2 linked regions of the Labilibaculum sp. DW002 genome follow. The protein of the gene in region 1 interacts with the protein of each later gene in a pairwise test. Links are inferred from orthologs where the notes say so. Each region holds a gene or a part of one and is shown on either strand. Other genes may lie near its edges.

Evidence for each region.
Region 2: the proteins of ftsA (region 1) and L3049_RS09865 interact in binary tests that used the Escherichia coli proteins (3 or more experiments, as listed by UniProt). The link is inferred for Labilibaculum sp. DW002 from one-to-one orthologs.

Annotation. Positions count from the first base shown.
Region 1 is NZ_JAKJSC010000008.1:32,584-39,263, reverse strand. The notes cover bases 1-2,904. They hold ftsA (cell division protein FtsA), read left to right. Parts: upstream 1-773; coding sequence 774-2,036; downstream 2,037-2,904. Other genes in these bases: ftsZ (cell division protein FtsZ), read left to right, coding at 2,185-2,904; L3049_RS19160 (cell division protein FtsQ/DivIB), read left to right, coding at 41-769; murC (UDP-N-acetylmuramate--L-alanine ligase), read left to right, coding at 1-41. Also shown: more of ftsZ, read left to right, coding at 2,905-3,381; cell division protein FtsZ, read left to right, coding at 3,425-4,654; L3049_RS19140 (GatB/YqeY domain-containing protein), read left to right, coding at 4,689-5,135; L3049_RS19135 (peptidylprolyl isomerase), read right to left, coding at 5,301-6,680. UniProt on the Escherichia coli protein: Essential cell division protein that assists in the assembly of the Z ring. May serve as the principal membrane anchor for the Z ring.
Region 2 is NZ_JAKJSC010000001.1:2,487,757-2,497,685, forward strand. Bases 3,615-6,431 are described here. They hold L3049_RS09865 (rod shape-determining protein), read right to left. Parts: upstream 5,626-6,431; coding sequence 4,603-5,625; downstream 3,615-4,602. Other genes in these bases: mreD (rod shape-determining protein MreD), read right to left, coding at 3,615-3,732; mreC (rod shape-determining protein MreC), read right to left, coding at 3,729-4,556; purH (bifunctional phosphoribosylaminoimidazolecarboxamide formyltransferase/IMP cyclohydrolase), read right to left, coding at 5,656-6,431. In the rest of the region: rod shape-determining protein RodA, read right to left, coding at 1-1,339; mrdA (penicillin-binding protein 2), read right to left, coding at 1,355-3,211; more of mreD, read right to left, coding at 3,229-3,614; more of purH, read right to left, coding at 6,432-7,188; mgtE (magnesium transporter), read right to left, coding at 7,471-8,832; 16S rRNA (adenine(1518)-N(6)/adenine(1519)-N(6))-dimethyltransferase RsmA, read right to left, coding at 8,858-9,649; L3049_RS09885 (lysylphosphatidylglycerol synthase transmembrane domain-containing protein), read left to right, coding at 9,867-9,929. UniProt on the Escherichia coli protein: Forms membrane-associated dynamic filaments that are essential for cell shape determination. Acts by regulating cell wall synthesis and cell elongation, and thus cell shape.

The sequences.
Region 1 (6,680 bases):
TGGTAGAACCTATAGAAAAGGTATTGAATCAAAGAATATAATGCTGAAGAAAGTAGCGAACATATTGGTTTGGGTATTCTTTTTTGGATATTTAATTGTGGTTTTTTCTTTTGCGAACAGCAAAAATGAGAAGCTTAGTTTTGCGGGCACTACAGTTAACGTTGTAGATAGCATAACAAGGGGGTTTGTGAATAATTCTGATGTTGAAAGAATTATAAAAAAGGAATATCCCTCTTTAGAAGGATTGCCAATTGCCGATATTAACAAGGAGGTATTGGAAGAGCTGATTGATCAAATTCCCTACGTGAAAAAATCGGAGGTCTACAATTCTCTTTCGGGAAAATTGATTGTTGAAATTAAGCAACGCAATCCAATTGTTAGGATACTTCAAGGTAATGGGTATTATATTGACGAAGAAGGAGAGAAAATGCCTTTGTCGAGGAACTATACATCAAGGGTTTTAGTTGTTTCAGGGGCAGTAAATGATAAGTTGATAAAAGAAGAGCTGTTCGACTTGGTGAAATTTATTACAAATGATGAATTTTGGAAGTCGCAAATAACGCAGATACATGTTAGTAGGAATAAAGAGTATATATTGATTCCACGCGTTGGTGCACATAAAATTGAATTAGGGAGTATAGAAAATTATCATCGGAAATTTCAAAAGTTGGGTGCTTTGTATTCTGAAGGTTTTTCAAAAAAAGGCTGGAATGCATACAAAACGATCAACTTGAAGTATAAGGATCAGGTAGTTTGCACAAAAAAGTAATAGAATGACGGGTAGAAATAAGATAATAGCAGCTATCGATATTGGCACAACAAAAATTGTTGCCATTCTGGGAGAGAAAAACTCCGAGGGGAAATTGCGCATTCTTGGAATGGAGAAGACCGTTTCGAAAGGTGTGAAACGAGGAGTTATACACAGTATTGAAGATACAATAGAAGCAATTCGAGAAGTTGTTGAGAAATTGATGGCAAAATCAAATAAAGACATCTCTCGCGTGTATGTTGGTATAGCAGGCCAACATATCAGAAGTATCAAAAACAGACAATTTAAATACATTCAGAATGGAATTGGTGAAATTACCAAGGCGGATGTAGACGAAATATTAAATGAAAATTTGAGAATTCCGATTGAGGTCGGAGAACAAATATTGCATGTAATTCCACAAGATTTTGTTGTGGATAAAGAGGCAGGTATTCGAAATCCAGTTGGAATGGCTGGAAGAAGATTAGATGGTAACTTTAACATTATCATTGGGCGAACTGCATCTGCACGTAATATTGAAAAATGTGTGAAAGAAGTTGGGCTCGAGATTGAAGAGCTTGTTTTGGAACCTTTGGCTTCCTCGCTTGCAGTGCTTACCGAAGAGGAAAAAGAAGCTGGTGTTGTTTTAGTAGATATTGGAGGAGGTACTACAGATATTACTGTATATTTCGATGGTATATTAAGACATACGGCTGTAATCCCATTTGGGGGAGACATTGTAACTCGTGATATTAAAGAAGGTTGTTCTGTTCTAATTAAGCAAGCCGAAGCTCTAAAAATTCAGTTTGGTGAAGCTGTGGCTGATATGGCTGCCGAAGAAAAGGTAGTTACCATACCAAGTGTTGGAGGATGGGATCCTAAAGAGATTTCTTTTAAAACATTAGCTCAAATCATTCAATGTAGAATGGAGGAGATTATTGATAGTGTGAAATTTCAGATTGAGATAACTGGCTTACATGATAAAATTGGAGCTGGAATTGTTTTAACTGGAGGTGGTGCCTTATTGAAAAATCTTGACTTGTTAACGCAAGAACAAACTGGACTTGATGTTCGAGTAGGATATCCAGGTACTTCTGATAAGATCGAATTGGAAGAAGCTTTGGATTTACCAATCTTTTCAACAGGAATCGGATTGCTGTTGCAGGGAATGAACAAGCCTGATCAAGAGACTCAAAATCGGAATTCAGACAAAGGGAATAAACCAAAAAAGAAAGGATTACAGCGGTTTTTTGGTGCTTTGTTTGATACTGATGATATGAAAATGTAAATAGAATATTTGTAACCCTAATACTTGTGAGATCATGGTTGACGAATTGTTACCGGTTGATTTTGAACCTAAAGAGAAATCTATAATTAAAGTGATTGGTGTTGGTGGCGGTGGAAGTAACGCTGTTAACCACATGTAAAAGGAGGACATCACAGGGGTTGATTTTGTAATTTGTAATACCGATGCACAAGCATTGGAAAATAGTCAGGTACCTATTAAAGTGCAACTTGGTAGATCACTTACCGAAGGCAGAGGAGCTGGAAATAAACCAGAACGTGGTAGGGAATCTGCAAAGGAAAGCATCGAAGAAATAAACAGGGTTTTAAGCCAAAAAACCAAAATGATATTTGTTACTGCAGGTATGGGAGGTGGAACAGGTACTGGTGCCGCTCCAATTATTGCAGAAGCAGCAAGACAACAAGGTGTATTAACGGTTGGCATTGTAACCATTCCATTTCGATTTGAAGGCAAACGGAGAATTGAGCAGGCGATGGAAGGAATTGCAAACCTGGAGAAACATGTTGATGCACTTTTGATCATTAATAACGAAAAGTTAAGGATGATGTATGGCGATTTAAAATTATCGGATGCCTTTGCAAAGGCTGATGATGTTTTATCGATTGCAGCTAAAAGTATCGCAGAAATTATTACAGTTCACGGCTATGTAAACGTCGATTTTGCCGATGTTGAAACTGTGATGCGTGATAGTGGAGTAGCCGTTATGGGTTCTGCATCTGCCTCTGGAGAAGACAGAGCAATTCGTGCAATCGAAGAAGCTCTTACATCACCACTATTGAATAGCAATAACATCTGCGGAGCTCGAAATATTCTATTGAATATTATATCGGGAAAAGAAGAGGTTACAATGCAAGAAGTTAGTCTAATTACCGAATACGTTCATGATGTAGTAGGTGATGAGGTGAGCATTATATGGGGAAATGGGAATAGCGATCAGTTGGATGATGAGTTAGGTGTGACCATAATTGCAACTGGCTTCTCTGAAAATCCAATTCCTGATTTGAATATAGAGCCAAGAAAATCGGTTCGTGACGCAGCTCCAAAATTGGAATTAATTATTGAGAATCCGGCTGAGTCGGAGGAAATTGCAGCGGCAAAAAGACGAGAAGAAAAGCAGCGTCGAGAAGAATTGATGCGAAGACGTTCTGAGGAAGCGCGTAGCGAGGTGGTTGAAGAACAGGAAGTGAAAAGAGAAGCTCCTGTTCAAAAAAAGGAACCTGTTGAGGTCGAAGAAACACCAGAAGAGGAACACAAGAAAGGTGGATTAGACAATTGGTTTATAGGTAAGTTTACACAGATTTTTGATAATGATGATACTTCTATGTAGTGTCGAGTTGTTGAATATTTTGATCTGTATAATATAAGAAGAAATGAGCGAGGAATTAATGGATTTTGGCTTAGTAGAAGACGAATCTTCAATTATTAAAGTAATTGGAGTTGGAGGAGGCGGAGGCAATGCTGTTAACTACATGTATCAGCAGGGCATCAAAGACGTTGATTTTGTCATCTGTAATACCGATGCACAAGCATTAGCGAAAAGTAGTGTGCCTAAAAAAATTCAACTTGGAGAATCTTTAACAGAAGGACGTGGTGCTGGAAATAAGCCTGAAAAAGGAGAACAGTCAGCAATAGAGAATTTAGATGATGTTACCGATGTTCTAGAAGATAATACCAAAATGGTATTTATTACAGCTGGTATGGGCGGTGGCACAGGTACAGGAGCGGCTCCTATTATTGCAAAAGCTGCCAAAGATATGAATATTCTTACGGTTGGAATTGTTACCATTCCCTTCCGTTTTGAAGGTAAGCAACGCATCAATCAGGCAATAGAGGGTATTAAGAAACTTAAGGAAAGTGTTGATTCCCTTCTGGTCATTGATAATGCTAAACTTTCTGAAATATATGGCGATTTAAAACTTTCGACAGCTTTCTCAAAAGCCGACGATGTTTTAGCCACTGCAGCTAAAGGTATAGCTGAAATTATAACCCTGCATGGTTATATCAATGTTGACTTTGAAGATGTTAAAACAGTTATGACCAACAGTGGTGTAGCAGTTATGGGATCAGCAAGTGCCGAAGGAGAAGATCGTGCAGTTAATGCCATTCGTGAGGCTCTTACCTCACCATTATTGAATAGTAATGATGTTCGAGGAGCTCGTAATATTTTATTGAATATTAGTTCTGGTCAGGAAGAAGTAACTATGGATGAAGTGGGAGAAATTACCGACTATGTATACGAAGCTGTTGGCGATAGTGGAAATATTATCTGGGGAACTGGCCAGGATTCTGCCTTGGGCGATAAAGTTTCTGTTACAATTATTGCAACTGGCTTTGATCATGGTTTGATTCCAGAACAGAACCAGCAATCTAGAACAACGACTTTTCATGCCAAACGAGGTCAGGCAAATACTGTAGAACAAACCAAAATGCAGTTGGAAGAAGAAGAAGTGGTGGATGAAAAACTGATTCTTACTGATTTGAAAGAATCTGAAATTGATGAAATCGAAAATGTACCTGCTTACAAAAGAAAGTTAAAGAATTTGGGTAGACATGGATATCAATCAGGAAAAGTAATTAAATTTACTCTTGACGAAGAATAAGGAATACATACTGAAAATTTAAATAGACAGAACAATGAGCTTATTAGAACAGATCAATTCGGATATGAAAGCTGCCATGAAGGCAAAAGCAAAAGATAAATTACAAGCTATTCGAGCATTGAAAACGGCTTTTACTCTGGAGATGACTAAAACTGGAGCTAGCGAATTAGATGACGATTCAGCTGTTAAGCTTGTTCAAAAATTGGTAAAACAACGTAAAGATTCAGCAGATACTTATAAGTCTGGTGGACGTGAAGATTTAGCAGATAAAGAATTGCTTGAAATGGGCTTTTTAGAGGTGTATTTGCCTGCTCAGCTAAGTGATGAGGAACTAACTACTGCAATTCAAGAGATCGTTGCTAAAACAGGAGCTTCTTCAATGAAAGATATGGGGAAAGTAATGGGAATGGCATCGAAACAATTGGCCGGAAAAGCTGATGGAAAAGCAATTGCTGATAAGGTAAAAGCAGTATTGGCTTAAACCATACGAGAAAATACATTGAAGAGGTTTAGCTTTGGCTAAGCCTCTTTTTTTGGGCCTGTATACGATGCATCAAATGCTATTAATTTTAATGTGGCATAAGGAATTAGGCATAAAAAAAGCGAGATGAAATTCATCTCGCTTTTTTTGTGGTTTTACTAATCTCTAGTAAAACTTGTATCTTTTATCAACAACATTAGCATTTTCTTTTAATGCTTGGAATGCTTGATAGTTTGCTCTGTATTGGTAACCTTGCTCTAATCTCGATTTGAAAGCTTCAACAGTCATATCTGTTACTTCATCAGAAGTTTCATTTGTTACAACCAACATGTAAACACCTTGGTTTCCTTCTATAGCTGAAGAGATCTTACCTTTTTCAAGTAAAGCAGCAGTACTGATAACTTTTGGCTCAATTCCTGCACCTGGTATCTGGAACGATTGGAATGATACATCAGCAGCATTCTTAACTTCCAAGTTTTCCTTTTGAGCAACAGAAAGTAAACTTTGAGCGCTTGCACTATTTTTATTCATAGCAGCAATAATTTGCTCAGCTTTCTTTTCTTTTCTAACTGCACGCTTAATAGCAGAAACTTGATCTTGAATTGAAGCATATCCTTCTTCTTTGATATTTGAAAGTATAGCAACAACAAACTTATTACCAAACTCAAATACAGCTGAGTTGTCATGTGTTAGTAAAACACTTTCCATTTCATCTGTATTGTATGCAGCTCTAACTAAATCTCTAGAGTTTTCTAATCCTGGAATTAACTTGGTATCTTTTTTAAGATTTGCAGTTCTACGACTTAAGTTCTCGGCAGTAATTGCTTTCAAGAAAGCAGCTCTTTCGATATTGTTTCCTGCAAAAGTACGAGCTCTAGCATAAACACCTTGAGTTGTTTTTGTGCTCGCTTCAACCTTACGATCAAGAACAGCAATCTGTACTTTTTTAACTGGCTTGCTTAAATTAACAACCTGAATTAAGTGAGCACCAAACTGTGTTGTTACAATCTTAATTTCATTTTTCTTTGATGAGAAAGCAGCATCGTTAAACTCAGGAACCATACGTCCTTGAGTAAACCAACCTAGATCACCACCATTCACAGCAGAACCTTGATCTTCAGAATTAGCTTTAGCTACTTCAGCAAACTTAGCTCCTTTATTAATTAGCTGTTTCAAACTATCAGCCTTCGCTTCAGCAGCTTTAAAATCTCCATTAAGCGGACGAATTAAAATATGACGAGCTTTAACTGAATCAGCCATCATCTTAACATCAGCAATCTTTGCTAATTTGTAAGCATCATTCTCGTCATAAGGACCAAAAACATCACCTTTAGCAGCTGCAAAAGCAAAGTCGTTTACTTCCTTATTAGACATTTCGTCTTTCTTGAAATAATATGCGTTAAAATCAGTATCACCATTCAATTCAACAAACTGAACATTGTTACTTTCTTTTGCGAAATCTTCCTTTTGATCTGCGATCCACTTCTCAGTGTATTTAAAATCGTCAGTTGATGGCTCGATACTAAAAGGAACGTAGTCAATTTT
Region 2 (9,929 bases), on another replicon or contig:
AACTAAAGAATGGCAATGGAATTCCAATTACAGGCGCTAAGCCAATGGTCATACCAACATTTATAGCCAGATGGAAAAATAAAATACAGGCAACACCATATCCGTAAATTCTACTAAAGGGTGATCGCTGTCGTTCTGCTAAAAACAAAAGTCTAATTATTAACAAGAGCAGAAGAAATAAAACTACACTAGAGCCTATAAATCCCCATTCCTCACCTACCGTACAGAAAATAAAATCTGTACTTTGCTCAGGTACGAATTTAAATTTTGTTTGCGTACCATTCAAGAATCCTTTCCCCGCAAAACCACCAGAACCAATCGCTATTTTTGATTGAGCTACATTATATCCTGCTCCATAAGGATCCGATTCGACACCCAACAATTCATTTATTCGTGTTCTCTGATGAGCCTCCAAAATATTATCAAAAATATAGCTTACAGAGAAAGTATAAAAGATACTTCCAATTGCAATTGCAAAAACCCAAATTGCATTCTTAAGGCGATTTTTATAGATGTAGTATAAAAATGGAATTGTATTTAAAACGATAGACATTAACAAAATAATATAGGCTGATAATTCCATTTTAAACAAGTAGGAAATCCCCCATACAAGTCCATAACCAATAGATATTGTAGCCAAGCCAAAAAGAACATTTCTCCAACTTACCCCCATAAATTTTAGGCATAAAAAAGAGCCGGCAATCATGAAAAGTAGCACATACAACTTAGCCATTACTAGTGTAAAAACAAACAAAACAATGGCTAAAAACCCAAGAAATAAAACAATTCCAGATAAACCTTCTCGGTATAAAACTAGTATGAAAACGGTATAAACCAGAGCAGATCCAGCATCATTTTGAAATATAATTAAAACTGCTGGCGTAAATAATATGATGCCCGAAATCACAAGCGATTTAAACTTGTGAATTTTGAAATTAAACTGACTTATGTAACGAGATATAGCTAAACAGGTTGCAAACTTTGCGAATTCAGCAGGCTGAAAGCGAACTGGCCCTAGTTGAAACCAAGATCGAGCACCATTTACCTCTCTACCAAATAGTAAAACGGCAATTAAGAGAAAAATCATGGTGAGATAAGTAGGATAAGCAAAAGCTGAAAAAAACTTTCCTTCAATAATCAGAATAACAATGGCCAAAAAAAATGCAGCTCCAATCCATATCAATTGCTTACCGTAGCGTTGAGTAGCATCGAAAATACTCTGATGATCTTCGTTGTAAACTGCTGCATATATATTTATCCACCCTAAAAAAACCAGCAGAACATACATGAATATTGTCCACCAATCTAAATTCTTTATTAAGCTTACTCTTCTGGTCATTCTATATTCCGTTTTCTAGTTTGCAGTATTTTTCTTGGGTTTCTTTGCACTGATTAAATCAGCTTCCAACATTCGTTTCTCAAGGTATTTTTTATTCTCGGAGATTTCACCTTTAAGATATTTTTCAATCATTAAACCTGAAATAGGTGCTCCGTATCTGGCACCCCATACACCATTCTCAACATAAACAACAATGGCAATCTTTGGATCGTCTTTAGGAGCAAATGCTACATATACAGAGTGATCATCTCCATGAGGATTTTGTACGGTTCCCGTTTTTCCACATACGCGAATATCTTTTATTGCTGAAGAACGACCGGTACTACCTTCTCCACCATGAACAACCAAATCCATACCTTCAATTACAGGATCAAAATTTACTGAATCGATACTAGTATGCTTCTTTTCTAAATACTTTTCATCTATGGCTCCATCATTACCAACTGATTTTACGATATGGGGAACGTAATAATAGCCGCGATTGGCTATTGCTGCAACCATATTCGCCATTTGCATTGGTGTTATCATCAATTCCCCTTGCCCAATAGACAAAGAAATTACATTTAAAGCACGCCAATTTTTTCTTTTGTATTTTTCTTGATAAGTCTTGTTGGTAGGAACATCACCCGATCTTTCATAGGGCAAATCTGTACCCAAAACACTTCCTAAACCAAATGAGGTTACATGTTTTCTCCAAGCTTCATAACCTTTCTGAACGGAACCAAACTTTGGACTCTCTAATATATATCTAAACACATTTGCATAGTAGGCATTACACGAATGCATAATGGAATTACGAAGATCTAATGGTGATTTGTGAGCATGACAGCCCATTGTAAAATTTCCAATGTGATAACCACTATAGCATTCGAATTTTGTAGATGGACTAATCACTTTTTCTTGCAAGCCTATTAAGGCATTTACAAGCTTAAAAATTGAACCTGGAGGATAACTTGCCTGCATTGCCCTATCGTATAGAGGCTTTAATGAATCGTTTTGAACCAAGCTTCTGTAATTCTTATTCATGGCTCTACCAACAAACATACTAGGATCGTAGGTCGGACTTGATATTTTTGCTAAAATTTCTCCGCTAGCAGGTTCAATTGCAACAATTCCACCTTTTTTATTTTGCATTAATTGCTCACCATATTCTTGCAAATCAATATCTAAAGTTGTGTAAATATTTTTTCCAGAAACAGGCTTCTTGTCAAACTTTCCTCCTTTATACGAACCTTGAGAACGGTTGTAAACATCAACCCAATTAATTTTTACGCCTTTTTCTCCTCTAAGATCTCTTTCAAATGTTCCCTCAATTCCACTTTTCCCAATGTAATCTCCTTGGCGAAAATATTTATCTCTTTTAATTTCTTGATTATTTACTTCTCCAAGATAACCTAATGCATGAGCTGCATTTTTCATTGGATATTTTCGTAAAGTTCTTGTCTGAACGAAAAAACCAGGGAACTTGTATAATTTCTCTTGAAGAACGGCATATCGTTCCGAAGACAATTGCTTTAAGAAAATAGAAGCTTTCCGGCTAGAATAGTTTTTAGCTTTCTCTATTTTTTTAATTAAATCTTTCTTTTCAATATCCAATAAAGAACAAAAATCTAGAGTGTCAAAATCACTTAATTGACGAGGAATTAACATCAAATCGTAAGCAGCTTGATTGTAAACTATTAATTTGCCATTTCGATCATAGATCAATCCGCGAGCAGGATATTGGGTAACATGCCTTTGAGAATTGTTTTCGGCTGATTGTTTGTAAGTATCATCTGATATTTGAAGATTAAACAGACGAATAATAAAGATGAGAACTACAAGAATGAATATTCCCCCAATAATATACTTTCGGTTTGAAAAATTATTCATTTTAGGATGTTATTAATCTATTTCTTGAACATTAAGAACTGAGATGTCACCAATAAAGTTAAGGTAAAAAAGGCACTAAAAATGATTCTAATAATAGTTTCACTTAAATTCGAGAAAGAAAATACCTCAATAAAAAACAAAAAACTATGATGTGCTAAAACCAATGCAATGCAATATTTAAAGAACCAAGCAAATCCATAATGAAAAACGCCAGGTCTAGTTCCCTGTTCGTATCCATCCCTTACCGATAAATAGTTTAAGACATAAGGACGTAAGTAAGCCATAAAAACACTTGCAGATGCATGCATTCCTAATGTATTCGAAAAAATATCGACGCTTAAGCCTAAGAAAAAAGACAGCACCAACAAAACCCAGTTCGGTGTTTCGAAAGGTAGCAAAAGAATAAAAAGAACATATACATAAGGGTTAATAAAACCACTTATTTGAATATTGTTTAAAATAGCTACTTGAATAAAGACAAGTATCACAAATCGTAATGTATTTTTTAAGATTTGATTCATTTGACTTCTCCTTTCTCCAATTGAATACGTTCTGTTTTCATCAAGTCACCAATCACTTTAACGTAAGATATTCCTTTAAAATCATTGGAAAGATCAATAACTACATCATGAAAATTTCCGCCAGATTCGGGTAAAACCTTTTGAACTGTTCCCAACAATATCCCTTCAGGAAAAATAGACGAATAACCACTTGTTACAATGGTATCACCTACCTGAATTTGCACGTGAAATGGAATTTCATATAGGCGAGCCGTTTTATAGTTTTTACCATCCCAGGTAAGAGAACCAAAATAATTGTTCTTCTTAATTTTAGCTGATACTCTAATTCGACTGTTTAACAAAGAAATTGCTGTTGAAAAATTGTCAGAAACACTATTGATTACCCCTACAACTCCATTATCGGTAACAACAGCCATTTCGGGCTTAATACCATGTATTTTCCCTTTGTTAAGCGTAATGTAATTTAGCTGCTTATTAACGGAGTTATTGATGATTTTAGCTGTACGATAGATGTACTGTTGCTGATACAGTGAATCATTATAGAGATGTGAAGAATCGACTGAAACCTTAAACGATTCAGCCAAAATATTTTTCAATTTTGTATTTTCTCTATTTAATTGTTCATTGGTTTCGGCCAAAGCCAAATAATCGGTTGTAGAAGAAACCCGATCATAAATGGACCCAGTAACAACATTACTGGAGTTCAGGAATTCTGTTTTTTGATAATTATTGTAGCTAACCAACAATAACAAGCAAAAAATTTCAATTACAACAAACAAGATCGTAAAATGAAATCTTACGATGAAATGTAATAAATTCTTCATTCAAAAATTCGAATCCCTGTTAAACCAAAATAAGTTTCATTCCTGATTATCTCATTAGGAATGAGAAATTATTCACATTTTTAAGAGCAACACCTGTTCCTCTTGCAACAGCTCTCAAAGGATCTTCAGCAATATGGAATGGAATATTTAGTTTGTTCATCAAACGCTTATCTAGGCCACGAAGTAGCGCACCACCACCAGCTAGGTAAATTCCACGGTTTACAATATCTGCGTACAATTCAGGAGGTGTTTGCTCCAATGCGCTTAGAATTGCAATCTCAATTTTAGAGATCGATTTTTCCAGACAATGTGCAATCTCCTGATATGAAACAGGAATCTCAATTGGAAGAGCTGTCATCTGATTTGGTCCTTGAACACGGAAATCAGTTGGTGGTTCTTCTAATTCAGAAAGTGCAGACCCAACATGAATCTTGATATCTTCAGCTGTACGCTCACCAATTTTGATATTGTGTTGATGACGCATGTATTCTTGAATATCAGCAGTTAAATCATCACCAGCAATACGAATAGATTTATTCGTAACAATACCTCCAAGTGAGATAACCGCAATTTCAGTTGTACCACCTCCTATATCCACGACCATGTTTCCTTCAGGGGCTTCAACATCGATTCCAATACCAATAGCAGCAGCCATTGGCTCATAAATCATGTAAACATCTCTACCTCCGGCATGTTCCGATGAGTCACGAACGGCACGCATTTCAACCTCGGTACTACCCGATGGAATACATATTACCATTCTTAACGAAGGAGGAAACAGACGTGGTTTTTTGTTGATCATTTTGATCATCCCACGAATCATTTGTTCGGCAGCATTAAAGTCTGCAATTACACCATCGCGTAGCGGACGGATTGTACGAAGATTATCGTGAGTTTTACCTTGCATTTGGCGTGCTTTCTCGCCAATAGCTACCATCTTCTCGGTGCGTCGGTCTAATGCCACAATCGAAGGCTCGTCAACCACAATCTTATCATCGCAAATGATGATTGTGTTTGCCGTTCCCAGGTCGATGGCAATTTCCTGTGTCATGAATGAAAAAAATCCCATATAGTCGTTATATTTCTCTGTTATCTTATTTTAATGTTTAAAGTGACGCATTCCAGTAAACACCATCGCAATACCATATTTATTGGCTAAGTCGATAGATTCCTGATCGCGAATTGAACCTCCAGGTTGAATGATTGCTGTAATTCCTGCTTCGTTTGCAGCTTCAACACAATCGCCGAAAGGGAAAAAGGCATCTGATGCCATAGCACTTCCTTTGATGTTTTCGCCACCTTGACGAATTGCATTTTCTAAAGCCCAAATGCGACTAACTTGTCCTGGCCCAACACCAGTTGTAGTCTTGTCCTTAGCAATTGCAATACCATTCGATTTAGCATGTTTCACTGCTTTCCAAGCAAACATTAAATCTTCCATTTCTTTTTCTGATGGCTGACGTTCTGTTACAACTTTCAACTCATCCTTAATTAATTTCTGATCTTGTTCCTGGATTAATAATCCTCCCAGCACAGTACGTGCTTTAAAGGTTGAATATCCGGTTTTTAAGATTTCCGGAAGCTCCAATAATCTTACATTCTTTTTCTTGGTTAATATCTCAAGTGCTTCAGCACTGAATGATGGAGCAACAATAACTTCTAAGAAGATTTTGTTCATAATTTCAGCTGTTGCAGCATCAATCTCACGGTTTGAAGCAACAATACCTCCGAAGATTGAAACAGGATCAGCCTCATAAGCTTTCTTAAATGCTTCAGCGATAGTTTCGGCACTACCAATTCCACACGGATTAGCATGCTTAGCTGCAACAATAGTCGGCTCGCTGTATTCTTTTAATGTTTCAAGAGCACCATCGGTGTCACCAATATTGTTGTATGAAAGTTCCTTACCATGAAGCTTGTTTGCTGCAGTAAGTGTTCCTTCAGTTTCTTTAATTTGAGCATAGAAACTAGCTTGCTGATGTGGGTTTTCACCATATCTTAAATCTTGCTTCTTCTCGTAAGTTAAAGTGATCGTATCCGGAGATTTAATATCCAGTTTAGTGTTGAAATAGTTTGAAATTAAAGCATCGTAGTGTGCAGTATGTTGAAATACTTTAGCTGCTAAGTACTCTTTAGTTTCGAAACTAGTTTCGCCTTTTTCTTTAAGTTCTGCAATAACAGTATCGTAATCTTTAGGATCTGTAATAACAGAAACAAAATTGTAGTTTTTTGCAGCAGCTCTAAGCATTGTTGGTCCACCTATGTCAATATTTTCAACAATATCTTCATGGCTTGATTTCGGATTCAAAACAGTTTCCTTAAAAGGATAAAGGTTACAAACAACGATATCGATTGGATCGATTCCCAACTCTTTCATTTGTTTCTGATGCATTTCGTTATCACGAATTGCAAGTATACCACCTTCAACATGTGGATGAATTGTTTTTAAACGTCCATCAAAACATTCTGGAAATTGAGTTAAGTCTGAAATATCCATAACTGGAATTCCCTCAGCCTTAAATTTTGCAGAAGTACCACCAGTAGAAATAATTTCCCATCCTAGTTTGTCTAGTTCTCTAGCAAATTCAACAACATTTGTCTTATCAAATACACTGATTAGAGCTCTTTTCATGATTCGTTTTTTGGGGTAATTTTATAAAATGGTATCAATTAATTTTTCCTTCGAAAAATAATCTCGGCTCCTCAATCTTGCAAATAATTCAATTACAACAACTTACATCAATCTCAAAAACCTCATGCAAAGTTAAGAAAAACCTAAAAAAATACGTCCTCAAAAAAAGATTTTTATTCATCTTTTTTCCAAAATCATAATATAGGGAATTGTTTACAATAAAATGCGACTTTCTTTTCTCATCTCAACTCCTTAAATTTCATTCAAACACCTTTTTGCATTCTAAAAAGCACTATAAAAATAGACTCCAATGGCAAGATAAATTAGAAGACCAACAATATCGTTCAATGTTGTAATAAAAGGTCCTGTAGCTAATGCCGGATCAATTTTCATTCTGTTCAACATTAAAGGAATTAGAGTTCCTGCGATTGCTGCAAATATAATTACGGCAAATAATGCTACAGAAACGGAGATGGTTAGTGCGAACGAATCAGCGTAGAAAAAATAGTTGCATAAAAATAATAAAGAAGAACATGTTAGACCGTTAATGATAGCTCCTCCCAATTCACGCATCAAACGACTAAATGTACTCTCAATTCCTAAAGAATTACTAGCAATACCTTGCACAATAATTGCAGATGATTGTACTCCAACATTACCTGCCATTGCTGTGATTAGAGGTATGAAGAAGGCAAGTTTGGCATTATCTGCTAATCCATTTTCATGAATAGAAATGACCATTGCCGCTAAAATACCACCTGCCAAACCAATCAGCAACCATGGTAAACGGGCTCGGGTTTGTAGCCAAATGGAGTCATTCGCCTCAATATCTTCAGAGATACCTGATGCCATCTGGTAATCTTTTTCTGCTTCATCACGAATGACATCAACAACATCATCAATGGTAATGCGTCCCATAAGTCGACCAATACTATCCACTACAGGAAGTGCTACGAGGTCGTATTTCTCCATAATAAGAGATACTTCTTCCGCTGGTTCATCAGTATGAACAGACATGGCATCTGGTTCGAATATATTAATAATCTTGGCAGAAGTTGGACTCAAAATCATCTTTTTGAGAGAGAGAGTTCCAATGAGTTTGTTGTCATCATCAACGACATAAACGTAATAAATCTCATCAATATCTTCAGCTTGACGACTCAATTCACGGAGGCAGGTTAGAACAGTCCAGTTTTCATTGACTATAACCAACTCTTTTCCCATTAGACCACCGGCAGTATCTTCATCGTAATGAAGAAGATCTACAATATCCCCGGCGGTTTCAACATCTTCGATTTGTGAAAGGATTTCCTCCTGTTTGTCATCGGATAAGCCACCAATTAGGTCGGCAGCATCATCAGAATCCATATGGTCGATGAATTTTTTTGCAATAACCTCAACTGGAAGAGCTTTTAAAAATCTGTCTCGATCATCATCTTCCAGTTCTGCTAAAACATCAGCCGCAATATCCCCATCTAAAAGTAAATACAGAAATTTAGCTTCTTCAATGCCAAGTTCATCGTAAATTTCCGCAATATCGGCCGGATGCAATTCATCCATTAAAGCAATTGCCTCCGCTTCATTTTGTTCCTCAATAATTAGTTTAAGATCATCGATGTATTCGCGTGTTAATTCAAATTGCATAACATCTTATTTTTTGAGTGTGTTTTTATTCTCTTAATTCTGAATTAATCAATTCTTCAATTTTATTTGTTAATTCTACAAATTCTTGGACAGATAATTGCTCTGGTCTTTGTGCCATGATTTCATCGTCCAGTTTTGCGTCACCAAGAATGCTTTTAAGAGAATTTCTTAGCGTTTTACGTCGTTGGTTAAAACCTGTTTTAACGACTCGAATGAAAAATTTTTCGTCACAATTCAAATTCATTGTAGTGTTACGACTCATTCTTATTACAGCAGACTTAACCTTGGGTGGTGGATCGAAAACTTTTTCTCCAACCGTGAAAAGATAATCGATATCGTAGAAAGCTTGCATAAGTACGCTTAAAATGCCATAAGCCTTGCAGCCAGGTTTTGCAGCCATACGTTCGGCAACTTCCTTTTGTATCATACAGACAACCTCAGGTATTTGATCTCTAAAATCAAGAACTCTGAAGAAAATTTGTGAAGAAATATTGTATGGGAAATTCCCAATAACTGAAAAAGGTTCATTAAATAATTTGGATAAATCGAATCGTAGAAAATCCTCTCCAATAATTCGACCATCAAGTTCGGGATAGTTCTCTTTTAGGTAGGCTACGGATTCAGTGTCAATTTCCACAACATGTGTTTCGAAATTGGTATTGGGTAAAAGGTATTGTGTTAGCACGCCCATTCCAGGACCAACTTCTAATACTTTGTTTACCTTATCTCCATTCAAGCTGTCAACAATTTTCTTTGCGATATTTAAATCTTTAAGAAAATGTTGTCCTAAATTTTTCTTTGCTCTAACTTGTCCCATATCCTTCTATATTATTACTTCTTTTACTAGCACCTCAAGTTAACAAACATTAAAAACAGAAGCTTTTCAAAGGAGATTTCAAACATTTACTTATTTTTGTAGCTCATTATCGCTCGGCAAATTTAGAACTTAATACTTGAAACCTATCGTTTCGCTGCCGAAAAATTTAAACTTCGTTAGAAATTAGTTCCAATTTCTAACTTTAAAAATATTAAAATTGAAGAAAAAGCTCGTTCATATCATAAAATTTTTAATCTTCTTTTCGATTAGTTCGTTTTTA